One region of the Caballeronia sp. SBC1 genome, then DNA from elsewhere that is predicted to be linked to it. Evidence: predicted binding sites of a transcription regulator. Region 1 holds the regulator's gene; each other region holds the start of a gene.
What was found. Region 1 encodes LexA, which represses DNA repair genes until DNA is damaged. Its sites were predicted from a motif close to ACTGTATNNNNATACAGT; they were not measured.
Positions count from the first base shown of each region.

Region 2: dinB (DNA polymerase IV) is a predicted target of LexA. The motif match lies at 3,247-3,264, and genes of this name have one in related genera.
Region 3: SBC1_RS12325 (ATP-dependent helicase) is a predicted target of LexA. The motif match lies at 3,961-3,978, and genes of this name have one in related genera.
Region 4: imuA (translesion DNA synthesis-associated protein ImuA) is a predicted target of LexA. The motif match lies at 4,167-4,184, and genes of this name have one in related genera.

Region 1 covers NZ_CP049156.1:1,632,471-1,640,096, forward strand. Annotated here, with positions in the region: gene tkt (transketolase) at 1-76, shown strand, start outside; gene gnd (phosphogluconate dehydrogenase (NAD(+)-dependent, decarboxylating)) at 83-1,069, shown strand; gene SBC1_RS07225 (ABC transporter permease) at 1,203-2,003, opposite strand; gene nodI (nodulation factor ABC transporter ATP-binding protein NodI) at 2,082-3,047, opposite strand; gene SBC1_RS07235 (universal stress protein) at 3,473-3,979, shown strand; gene SBC1_RS07240 (DUF2939 domain-containing protein) at 4,123-4,761, opposite strand; gene SBC1_RS07245 (hypothetical protein) at 4,905-5,291, opposite strand; gene lexA (transcriptional repressor LexA) at 5,494-6,150, opposite strand; gene SBC1_RS07255 (sulfate ABC transporter substrate-binding protein) at 6,444-7,493, shown strand.
Region 2 covers NZ_CP049158.1:538,870-546,495, reverse strand. Annotated here, with positions in the region: gene SBC1_RS29410 (LysR family transcriptional regulator) at 1-237, opposite strand, end outside; gene SBC1_RS29405 (aldo/keto reductase family oxidoreductase) at 341-1,222, shown strand; gene SBC1_RS29400 (nitrilase-related carbon-nitrogen hydrolase) at 1,235-2,212, opposite strand; gene SBC1_RS29395 (LysR family transcriptional regulator) at 2,315-3,193, shown strand; gene dinB (DNA polymerase IV) at 3,391-4,515, shown strand; gene SBC1_RS29385 (alpha-ketoglutarate-dependent dioxygenase AlkB) at 4,533-5,129, shown strand; gene SBC1_RS29380 (VC0807 family protein) at 5,337-5,969, shown strand; gene SBC1_RS29375 (methyl-accepting chemotaxis protein) at 6,120-7,626, opposite strand, start outside.
Region 3 covers NZ_CP049156.1:2,784,940-2,792,565, reverse strand. Annotated here, with positions in the region: gene SBC1_RS12355 (phospholipase D family protein) at 1-351, opposite strand, end outside; gene SBC1_RS12350 (MATE family efflux transporter) at 761-2,185, opposite strand; gene SBC1_RS12345 (hypothetical protein) at 2,184-2,339, shown strand; gene SBC1_RS12340 (RNA-binding S4 domain-containing protein) at 2,546-2,767, opposite strand; gene SBC1_RS12335 (hypothetical protein) at 3,135-3,527, shown strand; gene SBC1_RS12330 (hypothetical protein) at 3,589-3,849, shown strand; gene SBC1_RS12325 (ATP-dependent helicase) at 4,070-6,148, shown strand; gene SBC1_RS12320 (DUF4088 family protein) at 6,176-6,940, opposite strand; gene SBC1_RS12315 (CreA family protein) at 7,109-7,591, opposite strand.
Region 4 covers NZ_CP049157.1:1,284,652-1,292,277, reverse strand. Annotated here, with positions in the region: gene SBC1_RS23815 (YfcC family protein) at 196-1,611, opposite strand; gene SBC1_RS23810 (LysR substrate-binding domain-containing protein) at 2,175-3,083, shown strand; gene SBC1_RS23805 (DUF72 domain-containing protein) at 3,127-4,044, opposite strand; gene imuA (translesion DNA synthesis-associated protein ImuA) at 4,195-4,908, shown strand; gene SBC1_RS23795 (DNA polymerase Y family protein) at 4,832-6,325, shown strand; gene SBC1_RS23790 (error-prone DNA polymerase) at 6,332-7,626, shown strand, end outside.

The DNA of each region.
Region 1 (7,626 bases):
CGGCTTCACGCCGGAACACGTCTACGACGAAGCGAAAAAGCAGATCGAACGCGTCAAAACCAGCCATAAGGAGTAAGCCATCATGCAGATCGGAATCGTGGGATTAGGCCGTATGGGCGCGAACATTGCACGCCGGTTGATGCGCGGTGGGCAGACGTGCGTGGTGTACGACCATGCGCCTGAAGCGACGCAGGCGGTCGTGGCCGACGGCGCGACCGGATCGAGCGATCTGGGCGATCTCGTGCAGAAGCTTGCCGCGCCGCGCTCGGTCTGGTTGATGCTGCCGGCAGGCAAGATCACCGAAGACACGCTGAACGATCTCTACGAGATCCTGGAAGCGGGCGACACGATCATCGACGGCGGCAACAGCTTCTACAAGGACGACATCGTCCACGCGGCGAAGCTGAAAGAGAAGGGCATCCATTTCGTCGATGTTGGCACGTCGGGCGGCGTGTGGGGATTGGAGCGCGGCTATTGCATGATGATCGGCGGGGAGAAGGACGTGGTGCAGCGGCACGATCCGATTCTGTCGGTGCTTGCTCCCGGACGCGGCGATATTCCCGCCACGCCGAATCGCGAAGGCCGCGATGCGCGCGTGGAAAACGGCTATATGCACGTGGGGCCGGTGGGGGCGGGTCACTTCGTGAAGATGGTCCATAACGGGATCGAGTACGGCCTGATGCAGGCGTATGCGGAGGGGTTCGACATCCTGAAGCACAAGTCGTCGGCGGATCTGCCCGAGGCGCAACGCTACGATCTCGATATTGCAGACGTTGCTGAGGTGTGGCGGCGCGGCAGCGTGGTGTCGTCGTGGTTGCTCGATCTGACCGCGGGTGCGCTGGCCGGTAACAGCACGCTCGATAAGTACTCCGCCGAAGTGGCCGATAGCGGCGAAGGGCGCTGGACTATCGAGGCGGCGCTCGAGGAGGCGGTGCCGGCGCAAGTCTTGTCGGCGGCGCTGTATGCGCGGTTCCGGTCGCGCGAAGAGAATTCGTTCGCCGACCGGATGCTATCGGCAATGCGGTTCGGGTTTGGCGGCCACAAGGAGTTCAGTCCAGGACTGAAGTGAGCTGAGTTTTTCGCTGCGCTTGCGTTTGCGGCAAGCGGATTGAATGACGCAAAAAATCCCGTTTCAACTCGCGTTGGAACGGGATTTTTTTGACCACAATGGCTTTGAGCGGTCCTGTATCCCAGTCATTCACTCAACGCATCATCCGTCGACGGAACAGCACTGCGCAGATAAAAAACGGCACGATGGCATAGGCCGCTAATACGGCCACATGCAGCACGACATGTTCTGCCGGCCGGTCGAGCATCGCGGGCCGGATCAGCGCGACTGCGTGCGACAACGGCAACAACAGCGAGACGTTTTGCGCAACCGCTGGCAACTGCGTGAGCGGGAAAAACACGCCGGACAGCAGCAACATAGGCGTGAGCGCGAGCGTCTGGTAGAACATGAAGAAGTCGTAACTCGGCGCCACCGCGGTCACAATCATCGCCGTGCTCGAAAACGCCAAACCGGTCAGCACGATCACGGGCAACGCATAGAGCATTGTCGGAAAACTCGCGTAGCCGAGCACGCCGGCCACCAGCATGATCGCAACGCCCGACAGCACCGACTTGCTTGCCGCCCACACAATTTCTGCGAGCACGATGTCGCCCAACGTGAGCGGCGTATGCATGATCGCTTCCCACGTGCGCTGCACATGCATGCGCGAGAAGCCGGAGTACATGGACTCGAAACTCGCCGACATCATCACGCTCGACGCCACCGTACCCGCTGCAAGAAACGCGACGTACGAAACGCCGTCCACGTGGCCGACCATTAGGCCAAGCCCGAGACCGAGGCCGAACAGATAGATCATCGGATCGGCGAGATTGCCGAACATCGACGCAATCGCGAGCTTTTTCCAGACGAGATAATTTCGCCGCCAGACTGACATCCAGTTCGATGCGTTGGCGGGCATCGCGCTCAGGAACGGCTCGCGCTGAGGCTTGCGCACCGTGCGGGTTACACGCGGCGGCGACGCAGCGGGCACAGACGATTCAGCGGTGTTCACATTCGGTTCGCTCGACATCGATCAGTCCACCATCTCGCGCCCGGTCAGGCGCAAAAACACATCTTCAAGATTGGCCGGCCGGTGCAGATAACGCACGCCGGGCCGTCCCTTTACTCGCTGATGCACGGGCGCGGGGTCATCGACGTAACAAAACAGCGTCTCGCCGCTGATCTCCATGCGACTAACGAACGGCAGCAGTTCTTCGCGAAGGGCTTGCGGATCGGGACCATAGATCTCGATCACGTCGCAGCCGATGACCCGCTGGATGAGGTCGTCGGGTTTGCCTTCGGCCACCTTGCGGCCTTCCTCGATCACGCACAGCCGGTCGCAAAGTCGTTCGGCTTCCTCCATGAAATGCGTGGTGAGCAGGATTGTCTTGCCGCGTGCGAGCAGCGAGCGCAGTCGTTCCCAGATCAAATGCCGCGCTTGCGGATCGAGGCCGGTGGTCGGCTCGTCCATGACCAGTACGTCGGGATCGTTGACCAGTGCGCGCGCCAGCGTCAGCCGCCGCTTCATTCCTCCCGATAACTCGCCGACCCGCGCGTTCGCCTTGCTCTCCAGCCGCGCGAATTCGAGCAGCGACGGCACCACGGCTTCAATCTCGCTGCCGCTCATGCCGAAATACCGGCCGAACACGAGCAGGTTTTCGCGGACGGTGAAGTCAGGATCGAGGTTGTCGAATTGCGGCACCACGCCCACGCGGCGCCGGGCGTAACGGGCGCGCGAGGGGATCGGTTCGTCGACGAGACAGATAGTGCCCGCATCCGGCGCGGTCAGGCCGAGCAGCATCTTGAGCGTGGTCGTCTTGCCCGCCCCGTTGGGACCAAGCAGGCCGAAACACTCGCCGGGTTGGACGTGAAAAGACAGGCCATTGACGACCGTCTTGTCACCGTAATGCTTTTCGACGTCGATAAACTCGATCGCCGGATTTAGCGGCGCGGCCGTCGTGCGGGTTGCATCGCTGGGTAACACTGCTGCATCTGACATGCGCAAACTCAGGTGTTGGGTCGGAGAATGGGTTTGAAGCCGGGTCTGAAGTTGGGCCTGAAGACAAGCTAACTAGTTTAATCGATTGCACCAACGAGGCGCGTCCCGCCTCGCACGCTGCACTGCGGGCGCGCACGCGGGTTATTTCGCGGTCGCCGGGCACTTTTGCAACGCTCGCATCAACGGCTGAAAAGTCCGCCCATCAAGGGATTCACGTTCCTGGCACGGTGTCCGCTTGGCGTTTCGCGAGCAACCGGGCCGCATTAGCGTTTTCCATCGTTGCCACCGTTTCAGCGACGCACCATGATGAAGGCAACGCGGCCCGGGTTTTTGTCGCCCACCTGGCCCACGGGGCAGAATCTGCAACATTTGACGACCGTTTTTTCGATGCCCTTTGCTGCCGTTGTGCAGCGCGGAGAACCACCATGGCGAGCTACCGAAAAATCCTGTTGTGTTACGACGGATCCCGCGAAGGGCGTAAGGCGTTACGTGACGGCGCGAATCTCGCGCTCGACCTGAAAGCCGAAACGCATGTGCTTGCCGTTGTCGACATGCGTTCCAGCATCGCCCAAAGCGCCGGCCTTCTCACCGATATGGCGTGCGGCCGTTTCGAAGACGCCGCCCGGGACATCCTGCGCGAAGGCGTGGAATGGCTGACCGAGCGGGGCGTGCCAGCGCAGGGCCACTTTGCGTTCGGCCATCCGATCGATGAAATTGCCGGGCTCGCTCAGAGCTTGCAAGTGGATTTGGTAGTGGTGGGACATCGGTGCCGCACGGGCCTTGCACGCTGGTGGATGGGCTCGGGCAACACGCCGCTCATGGATCGGGTGTCTTGCAGCATTCTGGTGGCGGTGTCGCCGACGGGCACATCTGCCGAGCAGGAGGATGCCGCGCATGCGGCGAAACCCGCGAAAGCCGAGGCGAATGTCTGATGTGGCCACGGGCCTGCTGAGAGCGGCAGGCGGCTAAACCGGTGCCGCTTTCAGCTAGCAAGCCGGCAATCGGCAGATAGTGGTGGGCAGACAGCAGCAGCTGGACGGACAGTCCCGTTGCTGCAAGAAAGCTGACGGCTCGCCTAGTCGTCGTTCAACTCCACTGCGACCAGTTTCCACGAAAACAACCCGTAGCGCCGGAGAATGGCTGAATAGCGTGCATCGCCGGCTCCATGCTGGTAGTTCACCGCGAAAGTATCGAAACTTCGATACCCCGCCGTGGTTTGCGGCGGCGATTTTGGTGCGGACGGCGAAGCGACGGCAGGTGCCGGTTGGGCGGGCGCGGCGGGTTGGGGCGCCTGTGGGGCTCCCGGAGCACCGACAACCGCGCCGCTCGACTCGGACGGGACTGGCGGTTTCTCGCCTGGATCGCCCCTTGGCGGTATGCCATTGAGAATAGCGGCCACGCCGTCGGGCGTTGCATACGAATCGACCAGCGGGCCGATTAGCGCCGCGCCAATCATGGCGCCGATCATCGCCAACGGATTACCGCTCTTCTGTATGTCGATCTTGCGGGTCAGCAACTGGCCGACCTGGTCCTTCAGACTTTCACGCAGCAACGGAAAGTCGACGTACTGATTCACGGTTTCGGCGTCGCGTGCGTCGGCGGCGCGTTTCAACCGGTCTAGCGCGATATACGGCGACGCATAAATCACACCGAGTACGGCCACGACGGCCACAACCAACAACGTAATAACAACGGACTTGCTGGTACGGGACATACGCTAAGGGGCCTTTTGGCTGATGAAGTGGATGCGGCTCGAATGCAAGAGCAGAGACTGGAGACGACTCAACCCCTAGATGGACCGCAACGGCGCCAGAATTATCCCCGCGTTATCCCTGTAAATATCATTGCTTCTTAAAATCAGGCGAGCAATCCGCCTTCAACGCCTGCCCGCTCCTCGTCGATACAGCGGTCGATCATGCGCGATACCGCTTCAATATTGCCGACCATGATGACCCGCGACTCGCCGCGATAAACCCGCACCGGCGCACGTTGCTCGGCCTGCGTATGCACCGACGCGCTCAGCGATACCCGGGCGAACGCCGGCTGCCGCGAGGGTAGAACGGGCAGTTCGTCGAAGAGATCGGGGGTGTCAACGGGCTTCGATGTCTTGCAGGAGATCAGCGAGCGCAGATGCCGCAAACGGCCGAACTCGCGGAATTGCCGGAACGACAGTGGCGCACGTGCCGTCGGCGCGAACGATGCGGATAAAAAAGAAGTAGAAAACAGCCGGGCGAATCGTTCCATGATGTTTCTCCGATAACCGATGATCGATAACAATAGGACGCGCGCCGGTTCATCGCGAATGCGATGTCCGTCACGCTTTATAGGGCCGGAATTCAAGCACAGCGCGGCTGGAAGCGGGAACACTGGGAACACCCGGAAAATACCCGGAACATTCACCGCCGCGCTGCAAATCAGAAATCAGCAAACAAGATCAAATCAGAAATCAAAGCTCGCCGGAACGAATCAACCCGACTGCAATACCTTCCAGCGCAAAGTCGTCGCTGCCTGAGGCCACGAAGATGTTCTCGTAATCAGGATTTTCAGCGATCAGTTCGACACCGTCTGGACGACGCTTCCAGCGTTTAACCGTTACGTCGTCGCCGAGTCGCGCCACGACAATCTGCCCGTCCTTTGCCTCGTTTTTCTTCTGCACCGCAAGCAAATCACCGTCGAAGATGCCTGCGTCGCGCATGGAAAGACCGCGCACTTTCAACAGATAGTCCGGTTTGCTGGAGAACAGTGCCGGGTCGCAAGCGTAATGCTGGGAGATGTGTTCCTGCGCGAGGATCGGGCTACCGGCTGCCACGCGCCCGACCAGCGGCAAGGACAACTGCATGATGCTGGCGTGCGGCAACGTGAACTGATGAGGCCCGTCGTCAAGGCCGCCGTTGGTCAGCAAGCGAATGCCGCGCGATGAACCCGCGGCCAATTCGATCACCCCTTTACGCGCCAGCGCCCGAAGATGCTCTTCGGCGGAATTAGCGGAGCTAAAACCAAGTTCGGCTGCAATCTCGGCGCGCGTGGGCGGAAACCCCGTGCGTTCGATCGCGCGCTGGATCAGTTCGAAAACCTCTTGCTGCCGCGCAGTCAGTTTGCTCATTTTGGTCACGTGCTTTTGCCCCTTGTATGGCCGGTCGTCCACTGTATGGATGAACAGATGCCTGTAGTTTTATACAGTATTCGGCGCTTTTCAAGCTTTACTTTAAGTTCGACGTCGTCAGAACCACACACAGACCACAAAACGGTGCTGCAACGGCAGTTTGATGGCCGCAACGCCGCTTCCAGCCTTCATTAGCACTTTTTGATCTAAAAGAATGAATAACAATTATTTTTAATAATGAAAGCTCGTCGATAGACTCGGCTGCTCAAACACATAAGACGGGGAACGGGGCAATGCTGAGTCGGAATTCGGGGTGGAGTGCACGTGCAAGGAAGGTGTTTGCCACGGCGGTGATCGGGGCAGCGTCGGCGACTGGGATGATCGCGGGAACGATTTCGCAAGCGCACGCCGACACGTCGTTCCTCAATGTGTCCTACGACCCGACGCGTGAGTTGTACCAGGAATTCAATCAGGCTTTCGGCAAGAAATGGAAGGCTGAAACCGGTGAAACCGTCACGTTCAAACAATCGCACGGCGGTTCGGGCGGTCAGGCGCGCTCGGTCCTCGACGGGTTGCAGGCTGACGTAGTGACGCTGGCGCTTGCTTACGACATCGATGCGCTCGCAACCAAGGGGCTGGTTGCCCCGGACTGGCAGAAGCGCTTGCCGGACAACGCATCGCCGTACACATCGACCATCGTGTTTCTTGTGCGCAAAGGCAACCCGAAGCAGATCAAGGACTGGCCGGATCTGCTCAAGCCGGGCGTGTCTATCGTGACGCCGAATCCGAAGACCTCGGGCGGCGCGCGCTGGAATTACCTCGCGGCGTGGGCGTATGCAGAACATCTGCCTGGCGGCAATGCAACGACCGCGAAGGACTTCGTGACGAAGCTCTATAAGAACGCCGGCGTGCTGGATTCGGGCGCACGGGGCGCCACCACCAGTTTCGTACAACGCGGACAGGGCGACGTGTTGATCGCCTGGGAAAACGAGGCGTTCCTGTCGTTGAAGGAATTTGGCTCGGACAAGTTCGAGATTGTGGTGCCGTCGGTGAGCATCCTGGCCGAGCCGCCGGTGGCGGTCGTCGACAAGGTCGTGGATCGTCACGGTACGCGCAAGCTGGCTGAGGCGTACCTCAAGTATCTGTATAGCGAGGAAGGCCAGGAGATCGCGGCGCGCAATTTCTATCGGCCGCGTTCCACGGCAGTTCCTGCCGCGCTGACGAAGCAGTTCCCGAAGATCAAGCTTTACACCATCGACGACTCGTTTGGTGGCTGGACCAAGGCGCAAAAAACGCATTTCGCCGATGGCGGCGTGTTCGATTCGATCTATCAGCCGCAGTAAGCATAGCGGCTCGAAAGGCAGCATCGCCGGCGCTTTTGCGCTCGCGGTGCTGTAGTCGTAAAGAAGAAGCAACGAACAACACTACGGCCGCACAGACGGCCTTGAAATCAACCCGAAGCTCGACCCCGAAGCG
Region 2 (7,626 bases), on a different replicon from region 1:
CAGCGACGCTTCCATCTCGCTGAACAACGGCGCCAGCTTTTCCAGAAGGCGTAGTCCGGGTTCGGTCGGGGCCACGCTGCGAGTGGTCCGGTTGAGCAAGCGCAGCCCGAGTTTCGCCTCCAGACGACGCACGGCAATGCTCAGACTCGAGGCGGAGACGCCGCTAATCCGGGCTGCATCGCGAAAACCGCCGGCGCGAGCCACTGAAATGAACGCGGCAAGATCATTTAATTCCATGGTCACTGTTCACATTTTTAAACAACCCGTGCAATTTAGACCGGATTATCTAACAACACAATCGCCGCCATACTGGCTTCACATTCATCAAGGAGAGCGCGTCATGTCGAATTTCAGCCCTACCGCCACTTTTGAGCTTGGCCGACGTCCGGTGCATCGCCTGGGCTACGGCGCCATGCAACTGGCTGGCCCCGGCGTGTTCGGGCCGCCGAAGGATCGTGATGTAGCCATAGCCGTTCTGCGTGAAGCGGTGGCGTCGGGCGTCGATCACATCGATACAAGCGATTTCTACGGACCGCACGTCACCAACCAGATCATTCGCGAAGCGCTTCACCCGTACCGGGATGATCTTGTGATCGTCACCAAGCTTGGCGCCGTGCGCGGCGAAGACGGTGGCTGGCTACCGGCGATGGAACCGGAAGATCTCAGGCGCGGCGTCCACGACAACCTGCGCAATCTCGGCCTGGATACGCTTGACGTGGTCAATATGCGCATCATGGGGAATATTCATTCGCCGGCGGAAGGATCGATTGAAAAACAGGTTACAGCGCTTGCCGAACTCCAGCGCGAGGGGCTCGTGCGCCATATCGGCCTGAGCAATGTGACCGCGGCCCAGATCGCCGAGGCGCAGGGCATTGCAAAAATTGTCTGCGTTCAGAACCACTACAACCTGGTTCATCGAGAAGACGATACGCTGATCGACGAGCTGGCGAGCCAGGGCATTGCGTTTGTGCCGTTCTTCCCGCTTGGCGGGTTCACGCCGATTCAATCGTCCGAGCTGTCCACTATCGCCCAAACGATCGGCGCGACACCGATGCAGGTGGCGCTCGCCTGGCTCCTGCACCGCGCGCCCAACATTCTGCTGATTCCGGGCACGTCGTCGCTCGCGCATCTGCGGGAAAACATGCAGGCGGCGCAGTTACGGTTGTCGGACGCCGTGCTTGCTGAACTCGACGCGATCGGCCCAGCCAACGGCGAACACTGAACGCGTGGAACGCTACATCTGGCGGATGCGGCTGACCTGAGCGAAGCTCAATGCAATCGCGCCTCTTAACGGCGTTCCACTGCGGTCCGCAAACGCGTTAACGCGCGGCAGCATTGAACGGACGAGCGGCCCGTTAGCGTCAGAGCGACGGGCCGCCAAGCATTGCTGGCCAACGCTCCCCTCTATCAGACTGGGGTTCACTTCTGCGGAAACCATCGGGTTGGATGAGCACACTTGATCGGCCAGCACTCGCCCCAAAGGATCGATGATCATGCCACTTTGATGACTGCCCTCGTCCGAACCATTACTAAAGACTACGAACAATCCGTTATCGGATGCTCGCGCGATCAACGACCGCCGCAACCAGTCGGCTTCGCCCACGCTCTCCATGGCGTGCGGCCGGGTTCGTTGCCGCGTTGAAAGAGGCTGTAACGAAGGCTTCTGATGGTCATCCGAACCATATGTCCGATGCGGCGCAACAAGCAATGTCGCGCCCATGAGCGCCGTCGTGCGAACGTTCTCGATCAGATAGTTATCTGCGCCAATCAGAATGCCGATACGGACGCCCCACTTCGTATCCAGGACCGTGTACTGCTCGCCACGTTCGATGCCGGGGTGTTCGACCGCGTTCAGTTTGCGATGACAACAACGCACGCCGCCCGGCATGCAAATCACGTAACTGTTGAACAACCTCCCATCCGTTGCCCGCTCGATAAATCCGACACCCGCAGCCACGCCGGTGCGCTCGACTGCATCGGCGACTTGATCGATTGAACGCCCGTCGAGCGGCTCGGCCAGCGTTGCAAGCTCACGGCGACGAAGGTTCAGGGTATCGGCGTATCCCACAAGACTGGCTTCAGGGAAAACAACCAGCGAGATTCCTTTGAGCGCCGCACCCTCAAGCCACGCGGACACGTTCGCAACGTTCTGCGATGCATTCCCGCGCAGCGAAATGAGCGGGACTGTCGCAACCTGAAAGGGGAAAGACATGTCGTTCACCACCTGATTGAAGAACCCGTTGAAGAGTGCATTGGACCGCCAGGCCTTCAATAAGTAAAATGAATCATTCGACATATTCAATTACTTTACGGAATGGAACTTAAACTTCTGCGGGCCTTCCTCACCGTGACTGAACTCCACCATTTCGGGCGCGCTGCCGAAGCGCTTAATGTCACTCAACCCGCCCTCAGCAAGCAGGTAGCGGCATTGGAAGACACATTGGGGGCGCGGCTGTTTGAACGCGGCAGGCATGGCGCTGAACTGACGTCATTCGGCGCCGAGTTCCTTGCGGGCGCGCAAACACTGGTACGCGATGCGGACGAACTGGTCGCACGGGCGCGCGAAGCCAGCAGTGGAAAGCGCGGATATTTGCGTGTCGGTCTCGGGCTTTCGACCTTGACGCTGGCGCCGCAACTGATCGCGGAATTTCGAAGACTGAATCCGAACGTCAGCGTGTCGCTCAATGATCTTTCTTCAGCCGAGCAGACCCGCCGGCTTCTCGCGGGGAAGCTTGATGTGGGCTTCCTGCGCATGCCGGCCGATAGCGGGTTGTCTTGCGTGCCGTTGCTCAGCGAGGCATTGGCGCTTGCCGTGCCTCAGCACGCAAAATGGAAGCGCCTTCCGTCAAATTTGGATGAGCTCAACGAACCCGGCTTGATCGCGCTCGCGCGCAGCAGTGGCCCCGGTCTGGCAGCGCAGATAGATCGTTGGTGCAGCGAGCATGGTTTCGTGCCGCGCGTGATTCAGCAGACGGATGATATCCAGTCTGTTCTGGCTGCTGTCGCTGCAGGCGTCGGCGCTGCATTTTTGCCGTCCCGGGCGAAGTATCTGCTGCGGGATGCCAGAGTGTTGCCCTTGCGCGATGCGGCCGCCCGTTGGCAAGTCGGGCTGGCTTGGCAAGCGACACGCGATAACGCGGTGGCGGCGCGCTTCATCGAATTCGTACGCGCGTCGAAGATACCTGCGTCTTGAGGAATCGGCGGATTGAGGTATCAAGAGGACACCCCACGCTTTTGATGTAAAATACTGTACATCCATACAGCTATTTTCATTATGTCCGTTCCCAGCGGAAATATCGGTACATCCGGTTCCTATGCGCCAATCGCGTTGAGCCGCTTGCGTGCTGGAGCGCAGCGGTGACAGCCACGCGGCACATCGCGCATCTGGACATGGACGCCTTTTATGCGTCCGTTGAACTGCTGCGTTACCCGGAACTGCGCGGCCAGCCGGTCGTGATCGGCGGCGGCCGGAACGCCACGCCCGAAACACTGGCGGACGGCACTCGGCGCTTTAAACGGCTGCGCGATTACGCGGGCCGCGGCGTTGTCACCACCTCGACCTACGAAGCACGCGCGCTCGGCGTGTTTTCCGCCATGGGCATGATGAAAGCCGCGCAGCTCGCGCCCGACGCCATCTTGCTGCCCACCGACTTCGATTCTTACCGGCACTACTCGCGCCTCTTCAAAGAGGCGGTGGCCACGTTCACCACGCAGATCGAGAACCGCGGCATCGATGAAATCTACATCGACCTGACGGACCTGCCGGGCGACCCCGCCGAGACCGCCGCACGCATCAAGCAGGCCGTGCGCGATGCGACCGCGCTGTCGTGTTCGATCAGCGTCGCGCCGAACAAGCTGCTGGCGAAGATCGGCTCGGAACTGGATAAGCCCGACGGCCTGACGATCCTCACCCCCGCCGACATCCCCTTGCGAATCTGGCCGCTGCCGGTACGCAAGGTGAACGGCATCGGGCCGAAGGCGAATGAAAAACTGGCGGCTATCGGCATTGAGACCGTCGGTGATCTGGCGCGTGCGGACCCCGAGATACTGCAGGCCCGCTTTGGCCGGACTTACTCGGCATGGCTCCTGGACGTGGCGCAGGGGTTCGACGAACGGCCCGTCGTGGTCAGCTCCGAGCCGAAGTCGATGAGCCGCGAAACCACCTTCGAGCGCGACCTGCATCCACGCCACGATCGCGCGGAACTCTCGGCGGCGTTTACCGACCTCTGTACGCGCGTGGCCGACGATCTGCGGCGCAAGGGGTACGAGGGTCGCACGGTCGGCATCAAGCTGCGCTACAACGACTTCAGTACGGTCACGCGTGATCTGACGGTCCCATTTCCAACAGCCGATGCAACGGAGATCCGGCGCGCCGCGACCGAGTGTCTGAAGCGCGTGCCGTTGGACCGTCGACTGCGTTTGCTCGGGGTACGCGTGACGGCGTTGCTGCCGGCGGGATCGTATGCTGCCGAGCCGCAATCGGTTCAGGGTGAATTGCCGTTTGCGGCGGATTAGCCAGGAGAGGAATCGTCGTGTTTCAAAACGATCTGTTCGATGCCGTGCCGCTCGAGCTTGTGGAAGACACCGAAAGCGGGATTCGCTACCTGCCCGACGTGATCCCGCAAGCCACTGCGCGCGCGTGGTTTGAGCAGACGCTGGCCAACGTGACGTGGGGCAATCAGCGCCGGATGATGTACGAACGCGAGGTCGATGTGCCACGCCTGATGGCGCATTTCTCGCTGGATGCGGCGGATTTACCGGAGCCCCTGATGGAAGCGGCGGTACAAGTGCGCGTGATTGCCGGCGCGCAGTTCAACAGCGTCGGCTTGAATCTGTATCGCGATGGCAACGACAGCGTCGCGCCCCATAACGACAAGACGCAAGGGTTGGTGCAGAAGGCGCCAATAGCAATCCTGTCGCTGGGCGCGACGCGCCGCATGACAATCCGCGCGAAGTCGGGCAAGGGCCGCACGCTCAATGTGGATCTGCAGGCGGGCAGTGTGCTCGTGATGAGCTACGCATCGCAATTCACGCACAATCACGGCATACCGAAGATGAGCGGAGTTGACGGGCCGCGCATCAGCCTCGCGTTTCGATGCTTTGATGCATCAACGCTTAAGCAGCGCTAGGAACTCAGCAACACTCCTTGTTTTAATCTCGAAAGGAGTGCGCCGAAGGTTGTCCTTATCGGTTCATTAATGGCCGCCGTCGTCTTTGCAGCTCGGGCCATCTCTGATGCGTGAAACGCCTGAGACACTTGATTCGTCCCGTGGTATTTTTGTTTGTCCCGCGCCGGCAACCCGGCAGGTCTGAACTTCGGCACTCAGGCTATTCGTATGAACATCCGGGCCCGATATTTATCCGCGATCTGCATCAACGTGCTCTTGCCGTGGCTCGCCTATCACCTTGCGTATCCGCAATGGGGCCACCTCGGCGCACTGGCCGCTTCCACACTGCCGCTAATTGCGTGGATGACGTGGGACCTTTTACGTTTTAGTCACTTCGACGCGCTAAGCGCGATCGTCCTGGTCGGCACGTTGTTCTCGCTAGTGGTTTCATTCTTTATCGATAACCCCCATACGCGCCTTTTCGAAGAACCCATTATTTCGGGCTTGATCGGCATTGCGTTTTTGATCTCGCTCGCCTTTGCAAAGCCGATCGTATTTTATCTCGGGCGGTCGACCATAGCCCGCGAGCAGGACGGAGGAACGGCTAAGTTCGATCAATGGTGGCGCGACAATCCCGACCTCGTAGCGGCCATTCGAAAAATGACGCTTGTATGGGGAGCGGGTCTGACGGCTGAGAATGCCGTGCGGCTGTTGCTGAATATCGAATGGGAAGATGCGGCGTGGATTGGCAGCGTCTCTACTATTCTTCGATACGCGACGTATGGCGTGTTGATGCTATGGACCTTCCTCGAGAGAAGGCGCATCAGGCGAATGAGTCCGTCGGCATTGCCCGCAAAGTGAGCGTGATGCAGCGGTTGCAAAGCGGCGGTAAATAGCTCGGCCCGTCCCCTGCATCCGCACGCCTGGCGAATTGAATTGCGAACCTGTCGCGGCCGGGAGACGCGAACATCCAGCGCCTCCCGGTGACCGCTAGCCAGGATGCAACGTCGGTTAAAACGCCTCCCAATCAGCAGCAGCGGCCAATGCAACGGGCTTCGACTTCTCTTTGATCAGCACCGGTGTCTTGAGCGCTGCGGCGACCGCAACCGGAGTCGTGCTCGAACCCGAACTCACAGCAATCGCGCGTTTCTTCGATACCGCCAACGCGCGATGCGGCACGCCACGCGCCGGCTTCGCGCCGAGCGCCGTCTTGCTGACTTCCAGACCGCCGTCGTTCAACTGGAACACCGACACGGCCCCCTTCAACGCGCCCGCCTGATCCTCCAGCGATTGCGCCGCGGCCGCGGCTTCTTCCACGAGCGCCGCATTTTGCTGAGTCACTTCATCCATTTGCGTGATCGCGCGCGCCACTTGTTCAATGCCGCTGCTCTGCTCTTCGGACGCAGCCGCGATCTCGCCCATGATGTCCGTCACACGCTGCACCGCGCCGATGATTTCCGACATCGTGCGGCCCGCATCGCCAACCAGCGTCGTGCCTGTCTGCACGCGCGAGACCGACGTGTTGATCAGCTCCTTGATCTCCTTCGCTGCCGCCGACGAGCGTTGCGCGAGGCTGCGAACTTCTGCCGCCACGACTGCGAAACCCCGTCCTTGTTCACCAGCACGCGCGGCTTCCACCGCCGCATTCAACGCGAGGATGTTGGTCTGGAACGCAATGCCTTCGATGATCGTGATGATGTCGGCGATCTTCGTTGAACTCTGGTTGATGTCGCCCATGGTGGTGACCACTTGCGAAACAACCGTGCTGCCCTTGTTCGCAATGTCCGATGCGTTGGCGGCCAGCGAGCTTGCCTGACGCGCGTTTTCGGCGTTCTGCTTCACCGTGCCGGTCAACTCGTCCATGCTCGAAGCAGTTTCCTGCAACGCCGACGCCTGCTCTTCCGTGCGCGAGGACAAATCGATATTGCCCGCCGCAATCTGCTTGGTCGCCGATGCAATGGATTCACTGCCCGAGCGCACCGTGCGTACTGTGCTGACGAGGCTGGCTTGCATCTTCGCGAGACCCGACAGCAGTTGCCCCATCTCGTCGCGCGAGGTGACAATCAGCTCACGGCGCAGATCCCCGGCAGCGATAGCATCGAACTGCGCAAGCGCTTCATCAAGCGGACGCCCGATCGAACGACGCAGCGACAGCCAGGAGAAAAGAGCCGCCGCGAGGCCAACCAGAATGGAAGCGATGCCGACAATACGGAAGTCGCCGAATGCTTCCTGCGAGTTGTCGTAGTCGCTCTTCGCGGAGTCGAATTGATACCTGCGCAGCGCGTCGCCAATCGTGGACAACTGCCTGAACGCAACCTGCATGGCTTCCGCGGAAGCGACAATTTTGTCTGCGTCGTTCGCCCTGATATTGGCGTAACCGTCGTCCAGCAGCTTCTGGAGTTCAAGGCGCTTGGCTTCGAAATCTTCAGCCAGTTTGTGTTCGCCCGGACCCTGGGGCAGCGCGGCGTAGGTCGCCCACTCCTTGTCGGCACGCGCGCGCATTGTTGCCCCGGTTTCA
Region 3 (7,626 bases), 1.2 Mb from region 1:
GCGGGCAAGCGCAATGCGGGCCTGCAGCGCCTCGGTGCCGGTGGGAAGCAGGCGCACGCCGGACTCGCCCGGGTGCGCAGCTTCCTTTGGCAGGAGCGCAGTGCGCAAGGGGGTGTCGGCGGTGGCAGAGAGCGCGTGGGTGGCGGGGCGATCGAACGCGGTTGCAGGCGGCCGCGTGGCGCAGGCGGCGAGCGTCAGCGCCGTGAGCACGGCGGCGGCGAATGCCAGGCCGCGCGACAGCCGTGGTGTGGGAACGGGCCGTTCCTGGGTGATAGGCTGGGATGAAACCTGTCCGGCTTGGGGGCGCCCCGTGCGCCTGCCGGTGTGCTGGCCTTGTCCGGCTTGGGACATAGATGACTCAGAGAACTGCCTGCTGCGTTCCGACACGTCCATTCCTCTTGTTTTGCCCGAGCGATTTTTATGAACTGCTTGCGGTTGTTGTGCACGCAGTGGCCGCGTGCAGCGCCGGATCTCGCGCGAGTCTGCCCAAGGATCATGCGCGGTCATTTTATTGGAAATCGTCTACGGACACGGCGAATGCGTCGATTTGCGAAAAAGCGGAGGGGGCGAGCTTGAAGAACCGTGTTATTACCACGCGCGGACGAAAAAAAGCCCGCTTCGACGAAGCGGGCTTAATACCCCTGTTACTGGATGAATCTCAAGGAGACGGCTTGATCGTATCTTCGCGCCGCTCCAAATCCAACCAACAATGTCTGCTTAACTTATGCCCGCTCCAATCCGAAGATTCGTAGCCACTACTTCAAGCCGTATGGCTGGGAGCCTGCACGGATTTAGCTGAGTCAAGCGCGCTGCGCGTGACCAGACGGCGACTCATGCGGTCGAAGCGAAGGGTCATCAGCACCGCGACGCTCGCAAGTCCCGCAGCCAGTCCCCACCACAAACCTTTCGTGCCGCCGTTGAAGTGAAACGCCAGCATGTAGCCCGTCGGAAAGCCGATGCCCCAATAACCGAGCGCTGCCGCAAGCATGGGGACGCGCGTGTCCTTGAGCCCGCGCAGCACACCCGACGCGACTGTTTGCATGCCGTCGACGATCTGGAACACGGCCGCCACGCCCAGCAGCGACGCAGCCAGCGCGACGGTCTGGGCGTTCTTCGGGTCATGGAGATGGAGATACAGCCCGACGATCGCATGCGGCGCCAGCACCAGCACGCAGCCCGACATCGCCATGAATGCCACGCCTAGCGCAATTGCCACGAACCCGGCGTGGCGAGCGGCCAGCGGCTGTCCTGCGCCGATCCAGTAGCCCACGCGCACGTTTGCCGCCTGGCCGATAGCCAGCGGCACCATGAACGCCACCGACGCCACGTTCAGCGCGATCTGGTGCGCTGCGAGCGGGGCTTCGCCGAGCGTGCCGACAGTCATCCCGGTGGCGAGAAACAGCGTGGATTCGACGCCGTAGGTGATCGCAACCGGCCAGCCGATGCCGAATAATTCGCCCATCAGCGGCAGGCGCGGCCGTGACGCCACCACAAAATGTTTGTATCGAGCACGCAAATGCAGGAACGCGATCAGCACCAGCGCCGTTAGCCAGACGGTGATCGTGGTAGCGACTGCCGAGCCGAGAAAACCGAGTTCGGGCAGGCCGTAGGCGCCGTGGATCAGGCCGTAGTTGAGAAACCCGTTCACGAACACGCCACCAATCGATACCCACAGCAGCCGCTTCGCCGCACCGATAGCCGGCAGGAACGCGCGCATCATGCCGATCCCGAGCAGGCTGCCCGGCGCACCCCAGCGCAGGATCGCGCAATATTCGCCGACATTTTTGGCGAGCATGGCGGGTTCGTGGAACGCGAGCAGGATCGGTTCGGCGAAGCTCAGCAGCGTGAATGCGGGAATCGCGAGCAGCAGCGACAGCACCACCCCGGTCCAGTAGATATTCGGCACGAGGTGATCGTTGTTCGCGCCACGCGCGTGCGAGACGGAGACGCTCACCGACGTCAGCACGCCTTGCAGCAGCACCACGACCACGAAGAACAGGTTTGCGCCCAGGCCGCCGGCCGCGAGGGAATCGGGGCCGAGCGAGCCGAGCAGGATGGTGTCGGTGACGCCCATCGCCATTTGCGCCAGTTGCGAGATGGCGAGCGGCGCGGCGAGCCTCGCGGTATCGACGGCATGACGGGAAAGGCTTGGCGGCGCGTTCGCGCGGATCATTCTGGATGGCATGACGGATTATCTGGATGCTTTGCTGCACGGCAACAACCGCGCAAAAACGGCAACGGGCGATGCAGCGAACCGTTACCGGTCCTGCATCGCCCGCTCGTTCCGGCCGCGCTCCAGCCTGATTGAGCTGAAGCTCCGCTTTGAATTTCTGCTTTGAATTTCAGCTTTGAAACCCGGCTTCAAATCTCAGCTTGAAGTCTCGGTTTTGAAGCGCGCCAACTTGAAAAGCTGGCTGCAACCGTCAACAAGCTGAAAGCGGCGAAAGGGAACGAAAGCCGTCTAGCTTATTGCTTGATTGCGTTTATGTCGATAACGACGCGGTATTTGACATCATCCATCTCGCTTACGCATCGCTTGCACCGATCATTTCGGTTTCTGAACCTTGATCGTGGTGTCTTCGATAACCACTGTCTGGCCCGCGCGGATCTTGCATGTCTTGCGCAACTCGATCTTGCCGTCAACCTTCACCTCGCCCTCGGCGACGCGCGCTTTCGCCGAGCCGCCGCTGTCGGCCAGGCCCATCAGCTTGAGCAGGTTGTGAAGTTCGACGTAGTCGCCCGTGAGCGTGAATTCGAGTCGCGGCATGTGAGCGGTCTTTGCAGGGTGGGGCGGAAAGGGCGCCCATGATAAACCAGCCGGGCACGCAAAGTGCGTCTACAGCCCAGACTCCCGGATATCGGAGCGTATGGCTGTTTGCAATATGTCAGTAAGTGAAACCTTCGGTAACAATGACGTGTTTTTGCGAACTCCAGCGTCCGGCCCCGGGTCAGTCATAGTGATCGGTGCGTTTTTTACGCGGCTTTTTACGCGTCATGCCGGTCATCAGAAGTGTAGACGGGTATTTGCGGCGCGCGGTGTTTGAGGACACAACACACATCGCTTGGGCGTCGCGGTTGATTGCAATGGTTGCAATCGGCCGCCCGGAATAAAAACTGCCAGAGAGGAAATGAATATGTCGCAAGTCAAGAAAATGCTGTTGGGTACCGCTTTTGTCGCCATGGGTCTGTCCGCGTCCGCGTTCGCGCAGACCGCGCAGCCTGCCGCTGCCGATGCCGGCCAGATGGCCGCGCAAACCGCGCCGCCGCCGCAGAATATCGTCGCACCGGCGCCTACCGATCCGCTGGTTGTGAAGCGCAATGCCAACGCGCAGGCTAGTGCTGAATACAAGGCGTCGAAGAAGGCATCGAAGCAGGATCTGAAGGCGACGAACAAGGAAGCGAAGGCGCAATACAAGGAGCAGGTGCGCAACGCGAAGATCAACAAGAAGGCCGACAGGCAGACCGCCAACGACCAACTGAAGTCCGCCGAGCCGGATGGTCCGAAGGATACGGGCCTGCAGCACTAAGTTTTAAGCTTGATGAATTGAACGCGGCCCCTTAAGCGGGGCCGCTGGTAAGGAGGAATTCATGACCATGACCACGAAGCGCTTGTTCGCAGCGTTGCTCGCGGGCGCATTCGCGACGGCCGCTACTGTGTCGGTCGCGCAGACGCAGACCACGGCCGAACCCACGCACGCCGAGAAGAAAGCGGCGAAGAAGCAGGCCGAAGCGGATAAGGACGCAAATGTAGCGCAGGCCAAGGCCGACAAGAAAAAGACGGAATCCCAGGCGAAGGCGAATGAAGCCGCCGCCGATGCGAACCTGAAAAACGCGAAGAAAGCGGACTGATTCGCGGTAGATCCCGTTGCAGGGAAATGACGATGGCCCGGTGCGCGTAAGCGCACCGGGCCATTTTTTATAGGGCCAAAAGCCTGTTGCATCAGTTGCTTGCGTGAATGAGTTGTATGGATATACAGTGTGCGTCACCCTTTTTTAAAGCCCTTGCGACGTGCTCACGCTTAATTCCGCCACCGACGACGATCTCGCGCCCAAGCCGGCGCGGGAAGAAATCGCGTCGTACCTGACCAAACTGAACGACGCCCAAAGGGAAGCGGTCGAGTACGGCACGCAAGCATCGAACGCTGGCGACCCTGCCGGCGCGCTGTTGGTGATCGCGGGGGCGGGATCGGGCAAGACGAATACGCTGGCGCATCGCGTGGCGCATTTGCTGGTGAAGGGCGCGGACCCGCATCGAATACTTTTGCTGACGTTCTCGCGGCGCGCAGCCAGCGAGATGACCCGGCGCGTGACGCGTATTGCGGTGAACGCTTTGGGTAATCGGAGCGTGATCGCGCAGGGCCTCACGTGGTCCGGGACCTTCCACAGCGTGGGCGCGCGTTTGTTGCGCGATTACGCGGATCTCGTGGGGTTGTCGCCGTCGTTCACCATCAACGATCGCGAGGATTCCGCCGATCTCATGAACCTCGTGCGGCATGAACTCGGGTTATCGGCGAAGGAAAAGCGCTTTCCGGCCAAGTCCACGTGCTTCTCCATCTATTCGCGCGTGGTCAACACCGGCGCTTCGCTTGCCACGGTGCTCGACCAGGCGTTCCCGTGGTGCCGCGAATGGGAGGACGATCTGCGACGGTTGTTCGCCGCGTACGTCAACGCGAAGCAGCAGCAAAGCGTGCTCGACTACGACGACTTGCTGCTCTACTGGTCGCATCTCGCTGCCGAGCCGTCCATTGCCGCGGATCTGTCGAGCCGTTTCGACCATGTGCTCGTCGATGAATACCAGGACACGAACAAGCTACAGGCGTCCATCCTGCTATCGATGAAACCCGACGGCCGCGGCCTGACCGTAGTCGGTGACGACGCCCAGTCCATCTATTCGTTTCGCGGCGCGACGGTACGCAATATCCTCGACTTCCCGAGTCACTTCAATCCGCCCGCGAAATGCGTGACGCTCGAGCGCAATTACCGCTCGACGCAGCCCATTCTGGCGGCATCGAATGCGGTGATCGGACTCGCCGCCGAGCGTTATACGAAGAACTTGTGGACCGACAAGGCTTCGGCGCAACGGCCGCGCATTGTTTCGGTGGCTGACGAAGCCGATCAGGCGCGGTATATCGTCGAGCAGGTGCTGGAGGCGCGTGAAGGCGGCATGACGCTGAAGCAGCAAGCGGTGCTGTTTCGCGCCGCGCATCATAGCGCCGCGCTCGAAATCGAACTCACGCGGCGCAACATTCCGTTCGTGAAGTTCGGCGGGCTGAAGTTTCTCGATTCCGTTCACGTGAAGGACGTGCTCGCGGTATTGCGTTGGGGTGAGAACCCGCGTGATCGCGTGGCCGGGTTTCGCGTGCTGCAGTTGCTGCCGGGAGTGGGGCCGGCAATCGCCGGACGCGTGCTTGATCAGGTGGCCGAGCGCAGTGACACGCCGGCCGCGTTAGCCGGATTCGCCGCGCCGTTGCGCGCGAGCGAAGACTGGCCGGCGCTCGTCACTATGATGTCGAAGGTTTGCGCGCGCGAAAGCGGCTGGCCCGCTGAGTTCGAGATGATCCGGCGCTGGTACGAACCCCATCTGGAGCGCAATCACGAAGACGCGTCCATCCGGCATGGCGACGTGTTGCAGATGGAAAGCATCGCATCCACGTATCCCACGCGCGAGCGTTTTCTCACCGAACTGACGCTCGATCCGCCCGATGCCACCAGCGACGAATCGGGTGTTCCGCTTATCGATGAGGATTATCTGATTCTCTCCACCATCCATTCGGCCAAGGGCCAGGAGTGGAAGAACGTGTTCGTGCTGAATGGCGTGGACGGCTGCATTCCGTCCGATATGGGCACGGGCAGCGACGAGGAAATCGACGAAGAACGGCGGCTGTTGTACGTCGCCATGACACGTGCGAAAGAGGATTTGCACATTGTCACGCCGCAGCGTTTCTACGTGCACAACCAGACGCATATGGGTGACCGGCATGTCTGGGCGGCGCGCACGCGATTCATTCCCGCACATCTGATGCCGCAGTTCGAAGCGTGCGCGTGGCCGCTGGTCCCTGAGCCCAGCGCGCCGACGGCGGCGGGGCTGGCCGCTGCAGCAAAGGCGAAAGTCGATATCGCCGCGCGGCTCAAGAAGATGTGGGAGTGAAGGGCTTCAGTTGAGCTCGGGACCGGCTCAACGCTCAGCGCGCGAAGGCTTTGGCGCTTTGCGCTCCGGCGTGAAAATCGCACGCAGCCAGTTGCCGAAGCGGGTGAAACCGTCGTATGGCTCTTCAATAAAAATCTCCGGCTTGATCATGCGTATCTGCTCGAGCACTTGCTGCGCTTCCTGCTTCGATATCGACCCATGAAACATGCCAAGGCGCAGCAGGCAGCGCAATTCACCGAGCTTCTCGCGCGATGTCGATCCCACACTGTGTTCGGTCGCAATCTTGGTTTCGTACACGCGTTGACGCAGTGAGTCGGCGAGACGCCATGCGGGCGTCTGCATTTTCATCTCCAGTTCCTGGATGTCCGATGCCGCTTCCTTGATCTGGGCCGCGAGCGTGTCTATCTGCGTCGGGTCGCCGTTCGCTTCGGTCACGATAGCCGTGGCCCACGCGCGCGATGCCTTCACGAGATCGTCCGGTTTCCAGTCCGAGCGCACCGCGAAGCCGAAACCGTGTTCCGCGGCTTGACGCATCATCATTTCGACGACGTCCGGAAACTCCTTGTCGAGTGCCCGTTTCGCCCACGCGTACTGACCGTTTTGCAGCATTCGCTGGACAGCCAGTTCGGTGAGCGGCGTGGGGTTGTCGAGCAGTTTTGCGCGCAGGAAATCTTCGAACGTGGGCGTGACGAATTGGGGGTCGAACTTGAGCGACAGACGAATCAACGTCTCGAAGTCGCGACGTAGCGCCGCGATCGTCTCGTCTTTGAATGAAAGGGTGATCTGACCCATGATGTTTCCCGGTTCCCGATCCCGCTTGTCGGTCTGAACCGGCGCGGGAAGACAGTCGGCGTTGCCATGAGGGCGACGGCCGTTCGTCTGTATATCGGCGCGGGGAGGGAAAACTTTAGGCCAGCTTTCAATTATTCAGTCGAAGGCTGGCCAACCGGCGCTCTCGTCTTATTTGACGGGAATGGTCGTGCCCGCAGGCATTGGCACGGCTGTCACGCTGTTCTTCGCGCTGCCGGTGGTAATCCGGTCGCTATACGTCAGATAAACCAGCGTATTGCGCTTGGCATCGACAATACGCACCACATGCAGCGTCTTGAAAATGAACGACATACGTTCCGAGAACACATCGGATTTCTGCTTGAGCGGTGCATCGATCTTGATCGGCGCGACCTGGCGGCAAGCAATCGATGCCTCAGACGGGTCTTCGGCTATTCCAAGCGTTCCTTTAACCCCGCCCGTGCGCGCGCGGGAGACGTAACACGTGACGCCCGTGACAGCCGGGTCATCGTAAGCCTCGACCGTGACACGGTCCGAGCCGGTAAAGCGGAAATTCGTGTTGACGCTGGCTATCTCCTCGGCATGCAGGGCAGGCGCAGCAAGCAACGCAACAAACGACGTCATGAACGTCAAGGCGAAGAGAGCGCGTTTCATCGGAATCCTTCGGGGAATGAGGAATTGAAAAAGGC
Region 4 (7,626 bases), on a different replicon from region 1:
CGACGGCAAGCCGCAGCCGAGCATCGGCATTCATGAGAAGGTGAAGAAGTGGTGCGACCTTGCTCGAGGTCGGTGGGCTATTTCAAGGTGAGCGATTGAGGTGCGTGACAGTTAGCCTCCATTCATTAGCAAGAGGGATTTACCAACTTCCGTAAAAACCCAAGGTGCCATTTGATTCAATACGACCGTCTCATCTCAGCCGCCCAAAGACGTCATCAGGAAGAGCGCTGTAAAGCCAACAGCACATAAAACGATGAACAGTGGTGCGACGAACCTGAGCCACGCGATGTAATCCACTTTGGAGACAGCGAGAAAAGCCAATAGCAGGCCATTGGTCGGCGATATCATGTTGATCAAGCCGGATCCGAGCAGCAAGGCCGTTACAGTAAGTTGCCCGCTGACGCCCGAGAGATGGGCTATGGGAGCCAGAATTGGAATGCTGACAGCTGCTTTTGCAGAGACGGAGTGAATAAGAATCCCAAACATCATTTCTGCGACCATCAAGCAAGCCGTCACTGCGGCGTGAGGTTGACCCTGTATGAGGCTAGCCAATCCCTGGACAATGCTGTCCTGAATCTGGCTCGACTCCAGGATGACGCCTACGGCGCCCCCAAGGCCGATCATGGTGATTGGAAGCACCATATTTTTCATGCCATCAAGCAGAGCGTCGGCCGCTTGGTTCATGCGCATCCCGCCCGCCAGGGAAATGAGAAGGCTCAAGGCAAGGAAAGCAGCCGCTTGTTCGGAGTGTCTCCAGGACCACACGCTTGTACCCGCCACCAACGCGGCCCCGCCAAGCACGAGCGCTATTAGCACCCTGATCTGATGCGCCGTAAGCCGCTTTGCACCAGGAACGTAATCAGCCTTTGGAAGACGATGCAGATAGAGCATGACGTAGCCCAAACCCAGTCCCAACATGACGACGAAAATTGCCAGTCGTGGAAGGATTCCGCTGAAGATCGGCACACCAGCCAGCGGTTGTGCAACGGCGAGCGCATTGGGATTGGTGACCGAAGCGATATACCCGATGTCGGCCCCTAGAACTACGATGGCTGCTGCAACGAGGTTCGGGCATTTAAGGCGCCTTGTCAGCGACAGGACAAGGGGCATGATTGCCACATATTCAGAACTGAACCCCATGAAGGTCGCCCCGCATGCGATCAACAGGAGGGCTCCAGTCACCAGAACGTACGCATTCCCGGAAGAAACATGCAGTAGGTCATCTATCGCAGCGTCGATTGCGCCTGTCGCACGCAACACGCCAAACGTGCCGCCTGCGAACATCAACATGAAAATCAAGGGCGCCTGCGCAACAAAGCCTGACGGAATTGCCGCGAACAGGCTGACCACGCCAGCGGCATGGGCAGGAGATTCGTTCGCCTTCGGAACACTCGGCGACAGCAGCGCCGGCAGGCCATTCTCCTTCGCTATTACCTGATATGTACCGGGAATCACGTGCCTTCCATCACGTTGAAATTTCCCAGCTGGGATGAAGTGGGTCAGCAAGGCGGCAGCCAGCATCACGGTTAATGCGATCAACACCGGGTGCAACCGACCGTGCGACTTCGATCCGGGCGTATCCGTCGTGTTCGTCATGTCGGTCGTACTCATTGTGTCTCCACGTTGTGAAGTGAACACAGTTCGCCAAATGCACTTGTGTTGGCTGTTCGCGTGGAGATTTCCGGGTGCGGCTTGATGAGCGCGTCGAGGACAGAACGTAGAGGTACAGACCAGCCAGATTTTTTCGGACGCGCATGAGTGCGCGGGCTTGTCAGGTCTTTGCTGGATTTGATGAAACAATCATTAGGTATCCGATATGGACACGCCATGTTCTTAAGCATACATACACCGCCGTTTGAATGAAGCCCTTTTACTTGAAAGTCGCTTGTCTCCCAGCGACGCAATACTGAACAGATGAAGAGCTGAAACGTTGCGACTGACGAGCAATGTAGCCATGCACGAACAAGCGCCCGCCTCCTCCCACCCTGTCCAAATAACGCTTTCAGCGCGGGGCATTTTGGGTAAACCCCAAGATCACGACATGAAATACTATAGCTGTGCCCCTCGCCCCAACACCTTGATAGCATTGGATTAACTGTAGATTATTAAATCGAAAGTGCGCTGTACAATACTTTCTGTTTCACGGTCGATAGCATTGTGTTATAGGTTCAGATATGAAGATTCGTCAGCTAGAAGCTTTCAGGGCTGTGATGCTCTATCAGACGGTTACGCTCGCAAGCGAGATGCTCCATATCTCGCAGCCAGCGACCACACGGCTCCTGTCCGATCTCGAACGTTCGGTTGGGTTCCAACTGTTTGATCGTGTTAAAGGGCGCCTGCATCCCACAGTGGAGGGACAAGCGCTTTTTGAAGAAGTGCAGCGATCGCTGGCAGGTGTTGACCGAATCTCTCGCGCGGCCGACGATATACGAAACCTTCGTCGAGGTACGCTGCAGGTAGCAGCAGCGCCATCAATTGCGCTGTCTTTGCTACCGCATGCCATTGCGGACTATTTAAAGTCCAAGCCGGACTCCCATGTGTCTCTCGCGGCTCATTCGTCCCGGACCGTGGTGGACATGGTGATGGGACAGCGCTGCGACGTCGGTTTCGCAGTGCTTTCGATGAACCACACCAGCGCGCATGGCGAGCGCCTGATGTCTACGCGTATGGTCTGCGCACTACCCGCAGGACACCGGCTATGCGCACTAGAAACGGTCACGGCAACTGATCTTTCTGGAGAGCGTTTCGTGGCGCATCCACGCAGCGTGACCTCACGTTTGCAAATTGACGCATTGTTTGCGGCGCATGGCGTCGAAGTCAACGTTCAGATGGAAAGTCAGGTTGGACACGTGATTTGTTCTTTTGTGGAAGGGGGTGCAGGGGTCGCCATCGTAGATGCAATCAGTGCTTGGGGCTACCGCGGTACTGGCGTGGTCTTTAAACGCTTTGAGCCGGCGCTCGTCACTGACTTTGCCGTGCTTACGCCTGCTCAACGGCCTGCTCCGCTGTTATCGAAATCCTTCGTATCGCACGTACGCGAGTTCGCTTTAGCGCAACTCGGCCCGAGTGTCGTGTGGCCATGACGTTGGAGTACAACTTGGTGCGAAAAGTAGTCAGGAATACAGATTATAGCGGGATCGCGTTCGTCCCAAGAATGCCCATCAGCTTCAGCGCATTCCTCTGCCCCTGGTCCTCGTAGTTGGTATTAAAAACCACATGCGTCAGCTCAACCGCTTTTGAAATTTTAATAATCTGGCTAGCTAGCGAATCGAGTTCATCGTCGTTGTACTCGTAGTTGAATCTCGACGACGATGCAACCGCGCCTTTGATATTCCACGTGTCCTGATTGCGTCCATGCATACGAATCAACGCCAGCTGCGGATGCGTTGTTTCCCAAACGGCGGGGATGCTGTTACTCGACCCCTGCGGCTCATCCACCACCACATTCACCAGCCCGCGCTCACGTTCCATGGCCAACGTGGAATCGCGGCGCTTTTCGTCGAACCAGGTCTGGTTGCGAAACTCGACCGCCATGGTGTAGCCGTCCATTGCGCTCATGACGTCCGCGCAGTGTTCGACATGCCGGATGCCGTGGGGATTGCAGATCACCCACGGCGCGAACTGGAAATGCACCGCGCCGAGTTTGGCCGCGGCACGAAGCGGCTCAACGGCTTCGAAGTAGCGGCACCATAATTCCTGCTGCAACTCGCCGGGCAAATCCTTGTAATACAGGCTCGTCTTGCCGTTCTGCGGCAAGTGCGGCTGCATGTCCGGCGGAAACATGTCCCGTGCGGTCTGATGTCCCGTGAACAATCGGAACGCCTTGATGTTGAACACAAACCCAGGCGGTGTCCGATCAGCCCACAACACCGAATTTGCGGCGTTAGGCATGGCGTAATAGCTGGAATCGACCTCCACCAAAGGGAACACGGACGCGTAATACCGCAACCGCGCCTCCGCGCTCGAACACCCGGGCGGATAAAAACGCTTGCACTTGATGAGCGTGGGGTCTGTCCACGAAGCCGTGCCAACCAGGATGGTCACCGCGCATTCTCCCTACCGTTTCCGAACCATTCATTCGACATATTTTTCTCCCCGCTTATCTCCACCTATCTCCCCGCGTTTTAAAAGGGGCAGTTCAGGCGCGATCAAATTCAAGGTAAAGTACTGTACATCCATACAGTGAAATTTACCATGTCTGCCCTGCTCAATAACGTCGAAGACATCCACCCCGCCTTGTGGCGCGGGTCGCAGCTCGCGCGCTCGCATGGGCAAACGGTCGACACGGGCTATGCCGTGCTGTCGGCCGAACTGCCGGGCGGCGGCTGGCCCCTGGGAACGCTGATCGAGTTGCTGGTGCAGCAGCCGGGCGTGGGCGAAGTCAGGCTGTTACGCCCGGCGCTTGCCGCGGTGAGCCGTCGCCCTATCGCCTTTGTGCAACCGCCTCATAGTCCAAATTCTCTCGCTTTTGCGTATCTGGGTATGCCGCTCGACAAGCTGCTTCAGGTGCGTGCATCGAAACTGGCTGACGCATTGTGGTCAGCCGAGCAAATTCTCAAGACCGGCAGTTGCGGCGCGCTCGTCTTCTGGCAGCAATACGCGCGCACGGAATCTCTGCGGCGCCTGCACATGGCCGCGCAATCCTCTGAAACGCTGTTCCTGATGGTGCGTCCGCTCGCGAGCGCGGCGGACTCGTCACCGGCCACGTTGAGGCTCTGCGTGCGGCCCGCCGGCGACGGTATTGCTGTCGACATCATCAAGCGCAAAGGCCCGATCCGTGCCGAAAGACTGTCCATCACCCTGCAACCCTCTCCCGTCCTGCTGAGTCCCCATGCCCGTGTACGTCGGCATACATCTACCCCGGTTGTCGCTGGAAGTGTTCCGTCCACGCTGGTCGCGCCGGTCTGAACACGGCTGCGTCGTCCTCGACCGCGACACGGTTTTTATCGCAGACCCGGGCGCTCGCGAGGCCGGCGTGTGCGTAGGCATGAAACGCGGTGGCGTCCTCACACTCTCGCCCGACACCCTCATGTTCGAGCGCGAGCTGAGCCGAGAAAACGACTTGATGCGCGAGGTAGCTTTTTCGCTGATGAAATTCTCACCCATGGTCGCGCTCTGCGATGAGGAAACCATTGTTATCGACGTCACGGCGAGCTTGCGGCTCTTCGGCGGCATCGTGCGGCTGTGCCATCAGATGCGGGACATTATTGATGCGATTGGCGTGACGGCGCGTTTAAGTACGGCGCCGACCGGCCAGGGCGCATGGCTGCTGGCCAAAAGCATCCGAAGCGCTCACCTCGGCAAGCGGCGCGTGTTGAAAATGGCGTCGCTCGAACGCAAGCTCGGGACGCTGCCGTTTCAGACCGCGCCGGAAGTGCGGGCTTTCACCGACTGGTTCAACGGGCTAGGTTGCAAGACGCTGAACGACATTCGCCGCCTGCCGCGCGCGGGGCTTAAAAAACGCTGCGGCGTCGCACTGCTGGATTCGCTTGATCGCGCTTATGGGCTCGCGCCCGAGCTCTATGAATGGCTGGCCGTGCCGCCCGCTTTCAGCGCGCGCATCGAGTTGCCCGATCGCATCGAGCATGCGGAAGCCATGTTGTTTTCCGCGCGCCGGCTGATCGTGCAACTGTGCGGCTGGCTGAGCACGCAGCAACTGGCGCTCACGCACGCCACGCTCACGCTGGAACACGAGCGCGGCCGCGATGCCATCGACCCCACCGTTATCCAGATCGCCCTCGCCGAACCCACCTGGCACGAAGAACATTTGCTGCGCTTGTTCAAGGAGCGGCTTGGCCGCACGGAACTCGTGGCCCCGGTGATCGCCATGCGCCTGAGCGCCGCAAAAATACAGCCTGCCGAACCGCCTACCGAAACGCTTTTTCCCGAACCCGGCGGTTCACCTGAAGACCACAACCGCTTGCTTGAATTGCTGGTTGCGCGGCTGGGCGCCGAGAACGTGCTGCGTGCGGCGCCTTCATCGGATTACCGGCCTGAGCAGGCGAACCGATGGATCTCCGTCACCGACACCACCCATCCGCAAAAGCTTGAAGCCGTGCCGTCCGATCTGCCGCGTCCGGCGTGGCTGCTTGAAACGCCGTTGCAACTGATGATGAAAAACCATCGGCCGTTCTATGGGTCGTCGCTGAAACTGGTGTCGCCGGCTGAGCGCATTGAGGCGGGATGGTTCGATGGCGGTCTGACAAGCCGCGATTATTTCGTCGCACAAGCCAGCGATCAAAGTTGCTACTGGATTTATCGCGAGCGGCCCGGTAGTGCGGAGGCCGAAGATCCGCGCTGGTTTCTCCACGGTCTGTTTGGATGATGCGCCGTGGATACCACCTTCTCCATGCTGCCCGCGTATGCGGAGCTTTTCGCGTTCTCCAACTTCACGTTCCTTCACGGGGCATCGCGTGGAGAGGAGCTGGTCGCGCGGGCGGCGCAACTCGGTTATGCCGGTCTGGCGATCACTGACGAATGCTCGCTCGCGGGTGTTGTACGCGCGCATGTGGAGGCGAAGAAACTGAACTTTCCGCTGGTGATTGGCTCGTATTTCAAGCTCGTCAATGCAGATCTTTCGCCGGCCTTCGGACTCATTTTGCTGGCGACAAACCGCAATGGATACGGCAATTTGTCGGAGCTCATCACCATTGCTCGCATGCGGTCGAAAAAAGGCGCGTACCTGCTCACGCCAAACGATCTCGCACGGCCCGATAAAGAGTTCGCGCATCTGCGCGGCATGCCGGATTGCCTCGCGATCCTGGTGCCCGATTTCCCTGCAAAGCAGGCCGCGCTCGATGCCCAGATCGAATGGCTCGACACCACGTTTCCTCAACGCGCGTGGGTTGGGTTGACGCTGCACCAGCGCGCGCTCGATGACATGCATCGGGGGACCGTTGAGCACGTGGCGGCGTTTCATAAGGTGCGCGTGGTAGCGACCGGCAACGTGGTGATGCACGTGCGGTCGCGCAAGCCGCTGCAGGACACCATGACGGCAATTCGTATCGGCAAGCCGGTGTCAGAATGCGGTTATGACCTCACGCCGAACGCCGAGCAACATTTGCGTTCTCGGCTTCGGCTCGCGAATCTCTATCCGGAATACACGCTGGGTGAAACGCTCAACGTGCTCAAGCGCTGCACGTTTTCACTCGATGAATTGCACTACGAGTATCCGAATGAAATCGTGCCAGCCGGATTTACACATGCTGCTTATTTGCGGCAGGAAACCTATGTCGGCGCGCATCGGCGTTTTCCGCTCGGCATTCCGCACAAGGTGCAGGCTCAGATAGAACATGAACTCGAGTTGATCGAGTATATGAAATACGAGGCGTACTTTCTCACGGTCTATGACCTCGTTCGTTTTGCCCGCAGCGAACACATTCTTTGTCAGGGGCGTGGCTCCGCCGCGAACTCCGCCGTGTGTTATTGCCTCGGCGTTACCGAAGTGGACCCGGCGAGCAGCAACATGCTGTTCGAGCGGTTTATCAGCAAAGAGCGCGGTGAACCGCCGGATATTGATGTCGACTTCGAGCATCAGCGGCGCGAGGAAGTGATCCAGTACATCTATCGTAAATACGGGCGTGATCGTACGGCGATTGCTGCGGCTGTATCGACGTATCGGCCGCG